Regions from separate parts of the Serratia sp. EC4 genome, predicted to be linked through region 1. Evidence: predicted binding sites of a transcription regulator. Region 1 holds the regulator's gene; each other region holds the start of a gene.
What was found. The regulator sigma-54, encoded in region 1, starts transcription at its own class of promoters, with help from an activator protein. The targets are predictions, from matches to a motif close to GTTGGCACANNTTTCGCTNT.
Positions count from the first base shown of each region.

Region 2: a site for sigma-54 is predicted at 2,514-2,533, ahead of glnA (glutamate--ammonia ligase). Genes of this name have one in related genera too.
Region 3: a site for sigma-54 is predicted at 2,871-2,890, ahead of glnK (P-II family nitrogen regulator). Genes of this name have one in related genera too.

Region 1 is NZ_JBNIDE010000008.1:51,022-55,260, reverse strand. It holds gene ptsN (PTS IIA-like nitrogen regulatory protein PtsN) at 87-548, opposite strand; gene hpf (ribosome hibernation promoting factor) at 704-991, opposite strand; gene rpoN (RNA polymerase factor sigma-54) at 1,015-2,448, opposite strand; gene lptB (LPS export ABC transporter ATP-binding protein) at 2,501-3,226, opposite strand; gene lptA (lipopolysaccharide ABC transporter substrate-binding protein LptA) at 3,233-3,772, opposite strand; gene lptC (LPS export ABC transporter periplasmic protein LptC) at 3,741-4,239, opposite strand, start outside.
Region 2 is NZ_JBNIDE010000011.1:14,233-18,471, reverse strand. It holds gene yihX (glucose-1-phosphatase) at 1-252, opposite strand, end outside; gene typA (ribosome-dependent GTPase TypA) at 419-2,242, opposite strand; gene glnA (glutamate--ammonia ligase) at 2,613-4,022, shown strand; gene glnL (nitrogen regulation protein NR(II)) at 4,217-4,239, shown strand, end outside.
Region 3 is NZ_JBNIDE010000002.1:164,498-168,736, reverse strand. It holds gene tesB (acyl-CoA thioesterase II) at 206-1,069, shown strand; gene amtB (ammonium transporter AmtB) at 1,160-2,446, opposite strand; gene glnK (P-II family nitrogen regulator) at 2,482-2,820, opposite strand; gene smdB (multidrug efflux ABC transporter permease/ATP-binding subunit SmdB) at 3,099-4,239, opposite strand, start outside.

The DNA.
Region 1 (4,239 bases):
TGGAAACTTTGTTATTCCGGCCGCAGCCGGATCCATCATCGTGAAACAGTAACGTTATCCGGGCTGGAAGTCACGCCGGCCGGGCATCACTCGGTGATGATTTGGTAAAGTTCTTCGTCGCTTTGCGCGGCGCGCAGGCGGCGACATACGGTTTTGTCGGCCAGGCGTTTGGCGACCAGCGACAGCGTATGCAAATGGGTTTTGCACTGATCGGCAGGCACCAATAGCGCGAACAGCAGGTCGACCGGCTGGTTGTCGATAGCGTCGAAAGCGATGGGTTGGTCGAGACGGATAAACACGCCAACGGCCCGCAGTGTGTCCTCTTCCAGTTTGCCGTGGGGAATGGCGATACCGTTGCCGATACCGGTGCTGCCCATGCGCTCCCGGGTGAGAACCGCGTCAAACACCACCTGCGAAGGCAGATTGAGCTGTTTGGCGGCCAGTTCGCTGATAATTTCCAAAGCCCGCTTCTTGCTGGTGCAGTGTACCGAGCTTTTGGTGCACTCGATGTTTAACACCGAGCTTAATTGCATATATTCGTTGTTCATCTCATCTTCACTTAAAACCGCGCCGCCGGGCGAACCCGGCAAGGCGGTTTTTCGTCGGTTTTAACCCTGATTACCGTTCGGCGCGTCACCCATGCGGGTCACGCGCCGAAGGGTGAGGCGGCGACGGATGCCGCCTCATGGAATGGGTTAGGGTGTCAGTGTTGCTTCAATTTGTCTTTATGTTTGTTCAATTGACGTGCCAATTTGTCGATCAGCGTATCAATTGCGGCATACATATTCTCGTCTTCCGAGGTGGCGTGCAACTCGCCTCCATTCACGTGCACCGTTGCTTCCGCAATTTGCTGCACTTTTTCCACACTTAATACAACATACACCTGATTGATGCGATCAAAATACTGTTCGAGTTTGGCGAACTTGCTGTTCACGAACTCGCGCAACGGATCGGTGATTTCGATGTGGTGTCCGGTAATGTTGAGCTGCATAGTGTCTTCCTTCTCAATAGAGGTCAAACCAACTGTTTACGCTGGTTCGACGGCGGGATGGACAAAGACTCTCGGTACTTGGCGACGGTGCGCCGCGCCACGATGATCCCCTGATCGGCGAGCAGGGTGGCCAGCTTGCTGTCGCTGAGTGGTTTGGCGGGGTTTTCCGCCGCAATCAATTTCTTCACCAATGCGCGGATCGCCGTCGAGGAGGCTTCGCCGCCGCTGTCGGTATTCACGTGGCTGGAGAAGAAATATTTCAATTCGAAAATGCCGCGCGGGCTGTGCAGAAACTTCTGCGTGGTGACGCGCGAGATCGTCGATTCATGCATTTCCACGGCCTGGGCGATATCCGCCAGCACCATGGGTTTCATAAATTCTTCGCCTTGCTCGAAGAACGCCTGCTGCTGATCGACGATGCAGCGGGTGACCTTCAGCAGCGTCTCGTTACGGCTCTCCAGGCTTTTAATCAGCCACTTGGCTTCCTGCAGGTTGCTGCGGATGAACTGGCCGTCGGCTTCGCTGCGGGCGCTGTTGCCCAGCGCTGCGTATTGCTGATTGATCTTCAAACGCGGCACGCTGTCGCCGTTGAGCTCGACCGTCCATTTGTTCTGCGTCTTGCGCACCAGCACGTCCGGGATCACGTATTCCGATTCGCCGGTATTGATCGACTGCCCCGGGCGCGGATCGAGCGACTGAATCAGCAGCATCGCTTCTTTCAGTGTATCTTCTTTTAGCCGGGTTGATCGCATCAGGCTGCGAAAGTCATGGTTGGCCAGCAGATCCAGATGGTCGCTGATGATCAGCCGCGCTTCGGCCAGGTAAGGGGTGTCTTTGGCGTATTGGGAGAGCTGCACCAGCAGGCAATCGCGCAGATCGCGCGCGGCGACGCCGATCGGATCGAAACGCTGCACGCGCTTCAACACCGCCTCGACTTCATCGAGGGTCACGTTTTCGTCGCCCAGGCTTTCCAGAATGTCTTCCAGCGGCACGGTGAGATAGCCGGTGTCGTCCACCGCGTCGACGATGGAGGTGGCGATGGCGGCGTCGGTATCGGAAAACGGCGTCAGATCCACCTGCCACATCAGGTAATCCTGCAGCGTTTGGGTGGTCTCGCCCTGATAGACCGGCAGCTCGTCGTCGCTGTAGTCGGTGCCGGTGCCGGACGGCGTGCCGGCGGTGTAGATCTCATCCCAGGTGGCGTCCAGCGGCAGCTCTTCCGGCATGTCTTTCTGTTCCAGCGCCTCGCGGGTATCGAGCCCCTCGGTCTCCTGGGTTTCTTTGGCGTCGATTTCGTCGTGCAGATCGGTCTGTTCAAGCAGCGGATTGCTCTCCAGCGCCAGCTGGATCTCTTGTTGAAGCTCAAGCGTGGACAACTGCAGCAGGCGGATCGCCTGCTGGAGCTGAGGAGTCATGGCCAGCTGTTGACTGAGCCTGAGTTGCAAACCTTGCTTCATAGTTTTCTGTCTACTTCCGTTAACGGTGTCGCCCCGCAGGGCGCGCCGGCGTTTAGAGGCGGAACTCTTCGCCCAGATAAACGCGTTTAACCTGCTCGTCGGCCAGAATAGCATCCGGCGTGCCGTGGGCAATCAGTTTGCCCTGGCTGACGATGTAGGCGCGTTCACACACGTCCAGCGTCTCGCGCACGTTGTGGTCGGTGATCAGCACGCCCAGGCCGCTGTCACGCAGGTGCTCGATGATTTTTTTGATGTCGATAACGGAAATCGGATCCACCCCGGCGAAGGGTTCGTCCAGCAGAATGAATTTCGGGTTGGCCGCCAGCGCGCGGGCGATTTCGACGCGGCGGCGTTCACCGCCGGACAGCGCCTGGCCGAGGCTGTCGCGCAGATGGGAGATATGGAACTCTTCCATCAGCTCTTTGGCGCGGTCTTCGCGCTGTTCGCTGGTGAGGTCGGGGCGAATCTCCAGCACCGCCATCAGGTTGTCGTACACGCTCAGGCGGCGGAAGATCGACGCTTCCTGCGGCAGGTAACCAATGCCGCGGCGCGCGCGGGCGTGCAGCGGCAGCAGGCTGATGTCTTCTTCGTCGATCACGATGCGCCCGGCGTCGCGCGGCACGATGCCGACCACCATGTAGAAGGTGGTGGTTTTACCGGCGCCGTTCGGGCCGAGCAGGCCGACGATCTCGCCGGATTTCACTTTCAGGCTGACGTCTTCGACAACTTTACGGCCCTTGTAGGCTTTCGCCAGGTTTTCTGCGATGAGTGTTGCCATAAGTGATTAGTTACTCTTTTTTTGCTCGTTTTTGTCTTGCAACTGCGACGGTACCAGAACCGTTGTCACGCGTTTGCCTTTATCGCTAAACGCCTGCATTTGCTGCTGTTGCACCAGATAGGTGATGCGATCGCCTTTCACGTTGCTGTCGAGCTGCTCCAGATAGGCGTTGCCCGTCAGGGTCACCAGCTGGGTCGCCACGTCGTAACGCACTTTCTGCGCGTGGCCTTTGACCGGCTTGCCGCTGTCCTGCATCTGGTAGAAGGTTACCGGGTTGCCGAACGCTTCAATATAGGTCTTATTCTGATCTCCGCCCGGGCGGGTGACGACCACCTTGTCGGCGCGAATATCGATGGTGCCCTGTTTGATCACCACGTTGTCGGTGAAGGTGCTGACGTTGCTTTGCATGTCCAACGACTGCTTGAGCGAGTCGATGCTGACCGGCTGGCTGGAGTCGGATTTCAGCGCCAGAGCGGGGGCGCTGGCGGCCAAAACTAAGCTGCCGAGCAACAGGTTACGGAGTTGTTTTTTGGTTCTGAATTTCATAGTTGGTCTTAACCTTATCAATCAGCTCAGCGGTTTTGGTCCGCAGGTTCCCACGCATTTTCATGCCGTTAGAGGTAAAATTGGTCCCGTAAAGCGTGACTTCGTCATCGGAGGTGACGTCTTGGGTGACCAGGTTTACCTGAGCGTTGTCCGTCTTAATTTTTTCCAGCTGCGAGGTGGTGGTCAGGCTGTTCACCTCGACGTGACCATACAGATACAGCATTCGGTCTTTAGTCAGTTTGGCGCGATCGGCGCGAACTGACCAGGTGGCCACCGCATTCTCATCGAACAGCGTCATCACCGGCTGGGTGAACCAGCTCAGCTCGCCGGCGGTGTAATACTTCGCGTCTTCCGCCACCAGTTTGTAATTCAGCTTGCCGGCCGGGTTGTACACCACGGTGACCGTGTGCTGGCTCTGGTAGGTCGGATCCTGATCGTTGACCGGGCCAGGGGCCGTGTCGTCGCTG
Region 2 (4,239 bases), on a different contig from region 1:
CGCGACGAATACCGCCTGCCAGCCGGTGGCGAATTGTTCGAAGCTGAGCGCGATGCCCATTTCATCGCACAACTTGCCGGCGAAGTCTTCGTCGCTGATTTCACCGCGCTCATGTTGCTGGAACACCTCACCCATGGCGAAACGATCGGACAGCACCGCCAACGGCGTGCCGCTCAAATTGCTCCACACGCCCAGCACACGCTTGAAATCGATATCGACGATCACATTACCTAAATCAAAGATATACAGCATAGTCCTCTCCTGATGGGCCGGTGAGATTTCACTGTAGCGGGAAAAGGAACAGCTGAACAGGGAGCGAACGGAAAAGCGCATAGCGCGCCGCACAAACGGGGAACAACAGAGGAAAAAACTCAGGGCGCGAGAACCGCGCCCTAAGCATGAGACACTCAATCAGCGATTAAGCGTCTTTTGGACCGCGGCTGGCACGCTTACGATCGTTTTCCGTCAGGTGACGCTTACGGATACGGATCGAGGTTGGCGTCACTTCTACCAGTTCGTCGTCATCGATGAACTCCAGAGCTTGCTCCAGGGTCATTTTGATGGCCGGAACCAGGGTAGTCGCTTCGTCAGTACCGGAAGCACGCATGTTGGTCAGCTTCTTACCGGTCAGGCAGTTTACGGTCAGGTCGTTGGAACGTGAGTGAATACCGATGATCTGGCCTTCATACACTTCCGCACCGTGGCCCAGGAACAGCTTGCCGCGATCCTGCAGGCCGAACAGCGCGAACGCGACCGCTTTGCCCTGGCCGTTGGAGATCAGCACGCCGTTCTGACGCTGGCCCACTTCGCCCGGACGCACGTCGTCGTAGTGGCTGAAGGTGGAGTACAGCAGACCAGTACCCGAAGTCATGGTCATGAATTCGTTACGGAAGCCGATCAGACCGCGGCTTGGGATCACGTAGTCGAGACGCACGCGGCCCTTACCGTCCGGATCCATGTTTTTCAGGTCGGCTTTACGCTCGCCCATCGCCTGCATCACGGAACCCTGATGCTGCTCTTCGATATCCAGCGTCACGTTCTCGAATGGCTCCTGCTTGCGGCCATCGATTTCGCGGAAGATAACTTTCGGACGGGAAACCGCCAGCTCGAAACCTTCACGGCGCATGTTTTCGATCAGCACCGACAGGTGCAGCTCGCCACGACCGGATACGCGGAAGGCGTCCGCATCGTCGGTTTCTTCAACGCGCAGCGCCACGTTGTGCACCAGCTCTTTGTTCAGACGGTCAAGGATCTGACGCGACGTCACGTACTTGCCTTCTTTACCGCAGAACGGCGAGGTGTTGACGTTGAAGAACATGGTGACGGTCGGTTCGTCGACGGACAGCGCCGGCAGCGCTTCTACGGCGTTGGTGTCGCAGATGGTGTCGGAGATGTTCAGCTCGCCCAGGCCGGTGATGGCGATGATGTCGCCCGCTTCCGCCAGGGTGCTGTCGATACGCTCCAGACCCAGGTGACCCAGCACTTTACCCACTTTACCGTTGCGAGTTTTGCCTTCGCTGTCGATGATGGTGACCTGCTGGTTCGGCTTCACTTTACCGCGCTTGATGCGGCCGATGCCGATAACGCCCAGGTAGTTGTTGTAGTCCAACTGGGAGATCTGCATCTGGAATGGCGCTTCCAGCTCAACCTGCGGCGCAGACACATGGTCGACGATCGCCTGATACAGCGGGGTCATGTCTTCCGCCATGTCGGTGTGGTCGACGCCGGCGATGCCGTTCAGCGCAGAAGCGTAGATGATCGGGAAGTCGAGCTGCTCGTCGGTCGCATCGAGGTTCACGAACAGGTCGAACACCTGATCTACAACCCAGTCAGGGCGCGCGCCAGGACGGTCAACCTTGTTGATGACCACGATCGGCTTCAGACCATTGGCGAAGGCCTTCTTGGTCACGAAGCGGGTTTGCGGCATAGGGCCATCCATTGCATCCACAACCAGCAGCACCGAGTCAACCATCGACATCACGCGCTCTACCTCGCCGCCGAAGTCGGCGTGTCCTGGGGTATCCACGATGTTGATGCGGTAACCGTTCCAATTAATGGCGGTGTTTTTTGCGAGGATGGTAATCCCACGCTCTTTCTCCAAATCGTTGGAGTCCATTACGCGTTCGGTGGCTTCCGCACGCTCTCCGAAAGTACCGGATTGTTGCAGCAGCTTATCAACCAGGGTGGTTTTACCATGGTCAACGTGGGCAATAATGGCGATGTTACGCAAATTTTCGATCACAGCTTTGCCTCGGGCATTAGAAATAGCGCGCTATTGTACACGTATTAAGCGAGGGACTAAACAAGATCACAACCATCTCTTATAAACAACCGCGTGCCGGTCAGTTTGTGATCCCTTTCACGGTGCAAAAAGCCGCAATCGTTGCACTTTTGCACCATTTCAGTGCCCTCGCTCACTCCGATTGCACCATTTCGGTGCAATTTATCACTGATGGTGCATACTGGGGTTGGGTAAAACCCGCGCAGAAAGGCGATGAAAGCCTTTTTTAAAAGTTGGCACGCTTTTCGCTTTAGTCTTTTCAAGGCGAAAAAAAGCCAGTTCCACAGATTCGTTCCACGACGACGACAATGATAAACCGGGAGAGTTAAGTATGTCCGCTGAACACGTTTTGACGATGCTGAATGAGCATGAAGTGAAATTCGTAGACCTGCGTTTCACTGACACCAAGGGTAAGGAACAGCACGTGACTATCCCGGCTCACCAGGTAAACGCCGACTTCTTCGAAGAAGGTAAAATGTTTGACGGCTCCTCTATCGGTGGTTGGAAGGGCATCAACGAATCTGACATGGTGCTGATGCCGGACGCCAGCACGGCGGTTCTGGATCCATTCTTCGAAGAACCTACGCTGATCATTCGCTGCGACATTCTCGAGCCGGGCACCATGCAAGGCTACGATCGCGACCCGCGCTCCATTTCCAAACGCGCCGAAGACTTCCTGCGCTCCTCCGGCATCGCGGACACTGTGCTGTTCGGGCCAGAGCCTGAGTTCTTCCTGTTCGACGACATCCGCTTCGGCAGCAGCATCCGCGGTTCCCACGTGGCGATCGACGATATCGAAGGCGCCTGGAACTCCGGCACAAAATACGACGGCGGCAACAAAGGCCACCGTCCGGCGGTGAAAGGCGGTTACTTCCCGGTTCCACCGGTCGACTCTTCGCAGGATCTGCGTTCCACCATGTGTCTGACCATGGAAGAGATGGGCCTGGTGGTTGAAGCGCACCACCACGAAGTGGCGACCGCCGGTCAGAACGAAGTGGCGACCCGCTTCAACACCATGACCAAGAAAGCCGACGAAATTCAGATCTACAAGTACGTAGTGCACAACGTGGCGCACGCCTTTGGTAAAACCGCAACCTTCATGCCGAAGCCTATGTTCGGCGACAACGGTTCCGGCATGCACTGCCACATGTCGCTGTCCAAGAACGGCACCAACCTGTTCGCCGGCGACAAATACGGCGGCCTGTCTGAAACCGCGCTGTTCTACATCGGCGGCATCATCAAGCACGCCAAGGCGATCAACGCGCTGGCCAACCCGACCACCAACTCGTACAAACGTCTGGTGCCGGGCTACGAAGCGCCGGTGATGCTGGCTTACTCCGCCCGTAACCGCTCCGCGTCCATCCGTATCCCGGTGGTCGCCAGCCCGAAAGCGCGCCGCATCGAAGCCCGCTTCCCGGATCCGGCGGCTAACCCATACCTGTGCTTCGCCGCGCTGCTGATGGCCGGCCTGGACGGCATCATCAACAAGATCCACCCTGGCGACGCCATGGACAAAAACCTGTACGACCTGCCGCCGGAAGAAGAAGCCGAGATCCCAAAAGTGGCCGGCTCGCTGGACGAGGCGATGGCCGCACTGAACGAAGACCGCGAGTTCCTGACCCGCGGCGGCGTGTTCACCGACGATGCGATCGATGCCTACATCGAACTGCGCAAAGAAGAGATGGACCGCATTCGCATGACGCCACACCCGGTCGAGTTCGAACTGTACTACAGCGTCTAAGTTCTACCCGCGCCGTCTGCCCTGGCGGACGGCGCCCACAATTTTTGTTATCGCTTTTTTGTTGCCGTGGAAACTTTCAGCCCATCTTCGGATGGGTTTTTTTCTCCACCGTATTTTCTGCAAAACTATTCCATACCGTGTCGATCCCGGATGGAGTAGGATAGATGCACTAAAAAGGTGCAGGAGTCTGCTGTATGGCAACTGGCAAGCTGCCCGA
Region 3 (4,239 bases), on a different contig from region 1:
ACATGTTGGTGGCTTTCACCACCTCACCTATTAAACCTAGCACAAAACACTGATAAATCCACTTTACCCCGCCTATTAATCACTTAAGCAGCCCACAGCGTCCATGATTAAGAGCATTCTCATCGGCCCTTAACGCAAAATGTTGACGCCGCGCCGTGATATTCCGCACACTGCGCAAAATGATTATTAGAAAGGTAACAACTTTATGAGCCAGGCATTGCAAAACCTCCTCGATCTGCTGGATCTGGAGAAAATCGAAGAAGGATTGTTCCGCGGTCAGAGTGAAGATCTGGGGCTGCGCCAGGTATTCGGCGGGCAGGTGGTCGGCCAGGCGTTGTACGCCGCCAAACAGACGGTGCCGGACGAGCGCAGCGTGCATTCGTTCCACAGCTACTTCCTGCGCCCGGGCGATAGCAGCAAACCAATCGTTTACGACGTGGAAACCCTGCGCGACGGCAACAGCTTCAGCGCGCGCCGCGTCAGCGCCATCCAGCACGGCAAACCTATCTTCTATATGACCGCCTCCTTCCAAAGTCCGGAAACGGGCTTCGAGCATCAGAACCTGATGCCGGACGTGCCGCCGCCGGAAGGGCTGCTGTCTGAATCTGAGATCGCCCAGAAGCTGGCGCATATGCTGCCGGAAAAAGTGCGCGAAAAATTTATCGGCCAGAAGCCGATCGAAATGCGCCCGGTGAAATTCCATAACCCACTGAAAGGCAGCGTGGAAGAACCGCATCGCTATGTGTGGTTCCGCGCCAACGGCAGCATGCCGGACGATCAGCGCATCCACCAATATCTGCTGGGCTACGCGTCGGACTTTAATTTCCTGCCGACGGCGCTGCAGCCGCACGGCGTCGGTTTCCTCGAGCCGGGCATGCAGGTGGCCACCATTGACCACTCAATGTGGTTCCACCGTCCGTTCCGCATGGATGACTGGCTGCTGTACGCGGTGGAGAGCTCCTCCGCCTCCGGCGCACGGGGCTTTGTGCGCGGCCAGATTTATACCCGCGACGGCGTACTGGTCGCCACCACCGTGCAGGAAGGGGTGATTCGCCAACGCGACGCCTGATCCGCAGCATAAAGAAAGGGGCGATGTTTCCATCGCCCCTTTTGGCTTCATCATTATTTTAGTCTTTAGCGCACTGCCCTGCTTTGAGCCTTATTGGTTGTAGGCGCTCTCGCCGTGGCTGTTGACGTCCAGCCCCTCGCGTTCCTGCTCCTCCGGCACTCTCAATCCAACCATCGCGCCCGCGATCTTGAAGGCGATAAAGGCGGCGACGCTCGACCACACCAGCGTGATCAGCACGCTCACCAGCTGGATCCAGACCTGATGGCCCATCGTCACCCCTTCGGCGTAACCGGTGCCGCCCAGTGAAGAGGCGGTGAACACCCCGGTCAACAGGCAGCCGACGATGCCGCACACCCCGTGCACACCGAACACGTCGCAGGTGTCGTCCACTTTCAGCCATTTTTTCAGCGTCACGACGCCCCACAGGCCGGCAACGCCGCCCACCAGGCCGATGATCAACGCCCCGCCCACCCCCACGGTGCCCGCCGCCGGCGTCACTGCAACCAGCCCGGCGATCATGCCGGAGCAGGCGCCCAGCAATGAAGGCTTGCCGCGCAGCACCCACTCGGCGAAGGTCCAGGAGAGAATGGCGCCCGCAGTGGCAACCACGGTATTGAGGAATGCCAAGGCCGCAATGCCGTTGGCCGCACTGGCGGAACCGGCATTGAAGCCGAACCAGCCGATATACAGGATGGACGCCCCGGTAAACACCATCGGCAGGTTGTGCGGTTTGAAGGCCTCTTTACCGAAGCCGGCGCGTTTGCCAATCAGGTAGGCGCCGATCAACCCGGCGCTGGCGGCGTTGATGTGCACCACGGTGCCGCCGGCGAAGTCCAATGCGCCGTCGGCGGCCAGGTAACCGCCACCCCACACCATGTGCGCGATCGGCAGATAAGACAGCGTGAACCACAGGATCGCGAAGATCAGCACCGCCGAGAAACGAATGCGTTCGGCGAAGCCACCCACCACCAACGCCACGGTGATACAGGCGAAGGAGGCCTGGAAAGCGACGTGGATCATCTGGCTGATGCTGCCGGTGACGCTGTCGATGCCGATGCCTTTCAGCATCGCCGTCTCGAATCCGCCGAACACCGCATTGCCTTCGCTGAACGCCAGGCTGTAGCCATACAGCACCCACAGCACGCAGACCAACGCGAAGGTGACGGTGACCTGCGTCAGCATCGACAGCACGTTTTTACCGCGCAGCAGACCGCCGTAAAACAGCGCGATGCCCGGCAGCGTCATGAACAGCACCAACGCGGTGCAGATCATCATAAAGGCGTTGTCGGCCTTATCGGCGACCGCCGGGGCGGCCAGGGCCAAAGAAGGAACCAGGGTTACCGAACTCAGGCCCAACATGGATAACAGTCTTTTCATTATCAATCATCCCCATCACTTAACTGAGTTCGCGGTTACAGTGCCGATTCGTCGGTTTCGCCGGTGCGAATGCGGATCACGCGTTGCAATTCGGCAACGAAAATTTTGCCGTCGCCGATTTTGCCGGTGTAAGCGGCTTTGCTAATCACATCAACCACTTCATCCAACTGATCGTCGGCGATGGCGATATCGATTTTGACCTTGGGCAGGAAGTTGACGTTATATTCGGCGCCGCGATACAGCTCGGCGTGCCCCTTCTGGCGGCCAAAGCCCTTCACTTCGGTTACGGTCAACCCCTGAATGCCCACGGAGGACAAGGCCTCGCGCACGTCCTCCAGCTTGAACGGTTTGATTACCACGGTCACCAGCTTCATATTGCCCCTCCACGAATTAAGCCCAAACTCACCCCTGGTACGCGTCATATGTAGCAAGGGCTGTGCCAAATTTAATTTTGTAGGGCGATTCAGCGGATTAGCGGGCACGCGGGCGCAGCCGCGAGGCGGCACGGCACCGATACCTTGGACAGGTTAAATAATGCGCACCGATTTGGTGCGCATCGCGTCGAAAAAGTGCAGAAAGGGGGCGTGGCCCAGATGGTTTGCCTGCTTATGGTGCGTTGGAAAGAAAGAAGGGCCGCGAGCGCGGCCCATGTTCAGGCGGGTTGGCTCTCCTCGCGCACCGCTTCCGCCAGTTGTTCGCCCGCCAACTGCAGCTGGTACATCTGGTAGTAACGCCCCTGCTGCGCCAGCAGCTGCTGATGGTTGCCCTGCTCCACCGCCTGGCCGCGATGCAGCACCAAAATGGAATCGGCATCGACGATGGTCGACAGCCGGTGGGCGATCACCACCAGCGTGGTGTGCTCGCGGATCGCACGCAGCGCGCGCTGGATAGCCTGTTCGGTGCCCGAGTCGATATTGGCGGTCGCCTCGTCGAGGATCAGGATCTGCGGCGCCTGCACCAAGACCCGCGCCATCGCCAGCAGCTGTTTCTGCCCGACCGACAGGTTATTGCCCTGCTCCCCCAGGCGGGTGTGGATACCCTGCGGGAAGCCGCGCACCAGATCCGCCAGCTGCACCGTTTCCAGCGCCCGCCAAACGGCGTCTTCCTCGATATTGCGCCCCAACGTGACGTTGGCCAGCACCGAATCAGCGATCACCACCGGATCCTGCTGCACCATCGCCACGCCCTGGCGCAGCGTGCGGTGCGACAAGCTGGAGATCGGGCGGCCATCGAGACGCACTTCCCCCTCGCTGACCGGGTAATAACCCATCAGCAGGTTAGCCAAGGTGCTCTTGCCGCTGCCGGTGTGCCCGACCAGCGCCACGAAGCCGCGCGACGGCACCGACAGCGAAATATGCTGCAGCACCTTTTTGTCCGCGCGGTAAGCGAAGCTCAGATCGGTGATGTCGATACGGCCGCCGGCCAACGGACTATCGTCGGCGCCGTAGCTCTGCTGGCTGCGATCCATCAGTTCGAAAATACGTTCGCCGGCCACCACCGCCTGCTGCAGGATCGACTGTTGTGACGTCAGCTCGATCAGCGGTTCGTTCAAACGCCCCAGGTAGTTGATGAAGGCATAGAGCACGCCGACGCCAATCACGCCTTCGCCGCTGAAGCCGAACAACATCAGCAAACCGCACAGCACCAGCGCCGAAAACAGGCTGAGCAGCGGCCGCAGCAGAAAACCGTCGAGCCGCAGGGTCTGCATGCGCGCGAGATAGTGCGACTGGCTGGCGGCGCTCATGCGCTCGCCGAAGCGCACCTGCTGGCGGAATTGCTGGATCACGCCCATG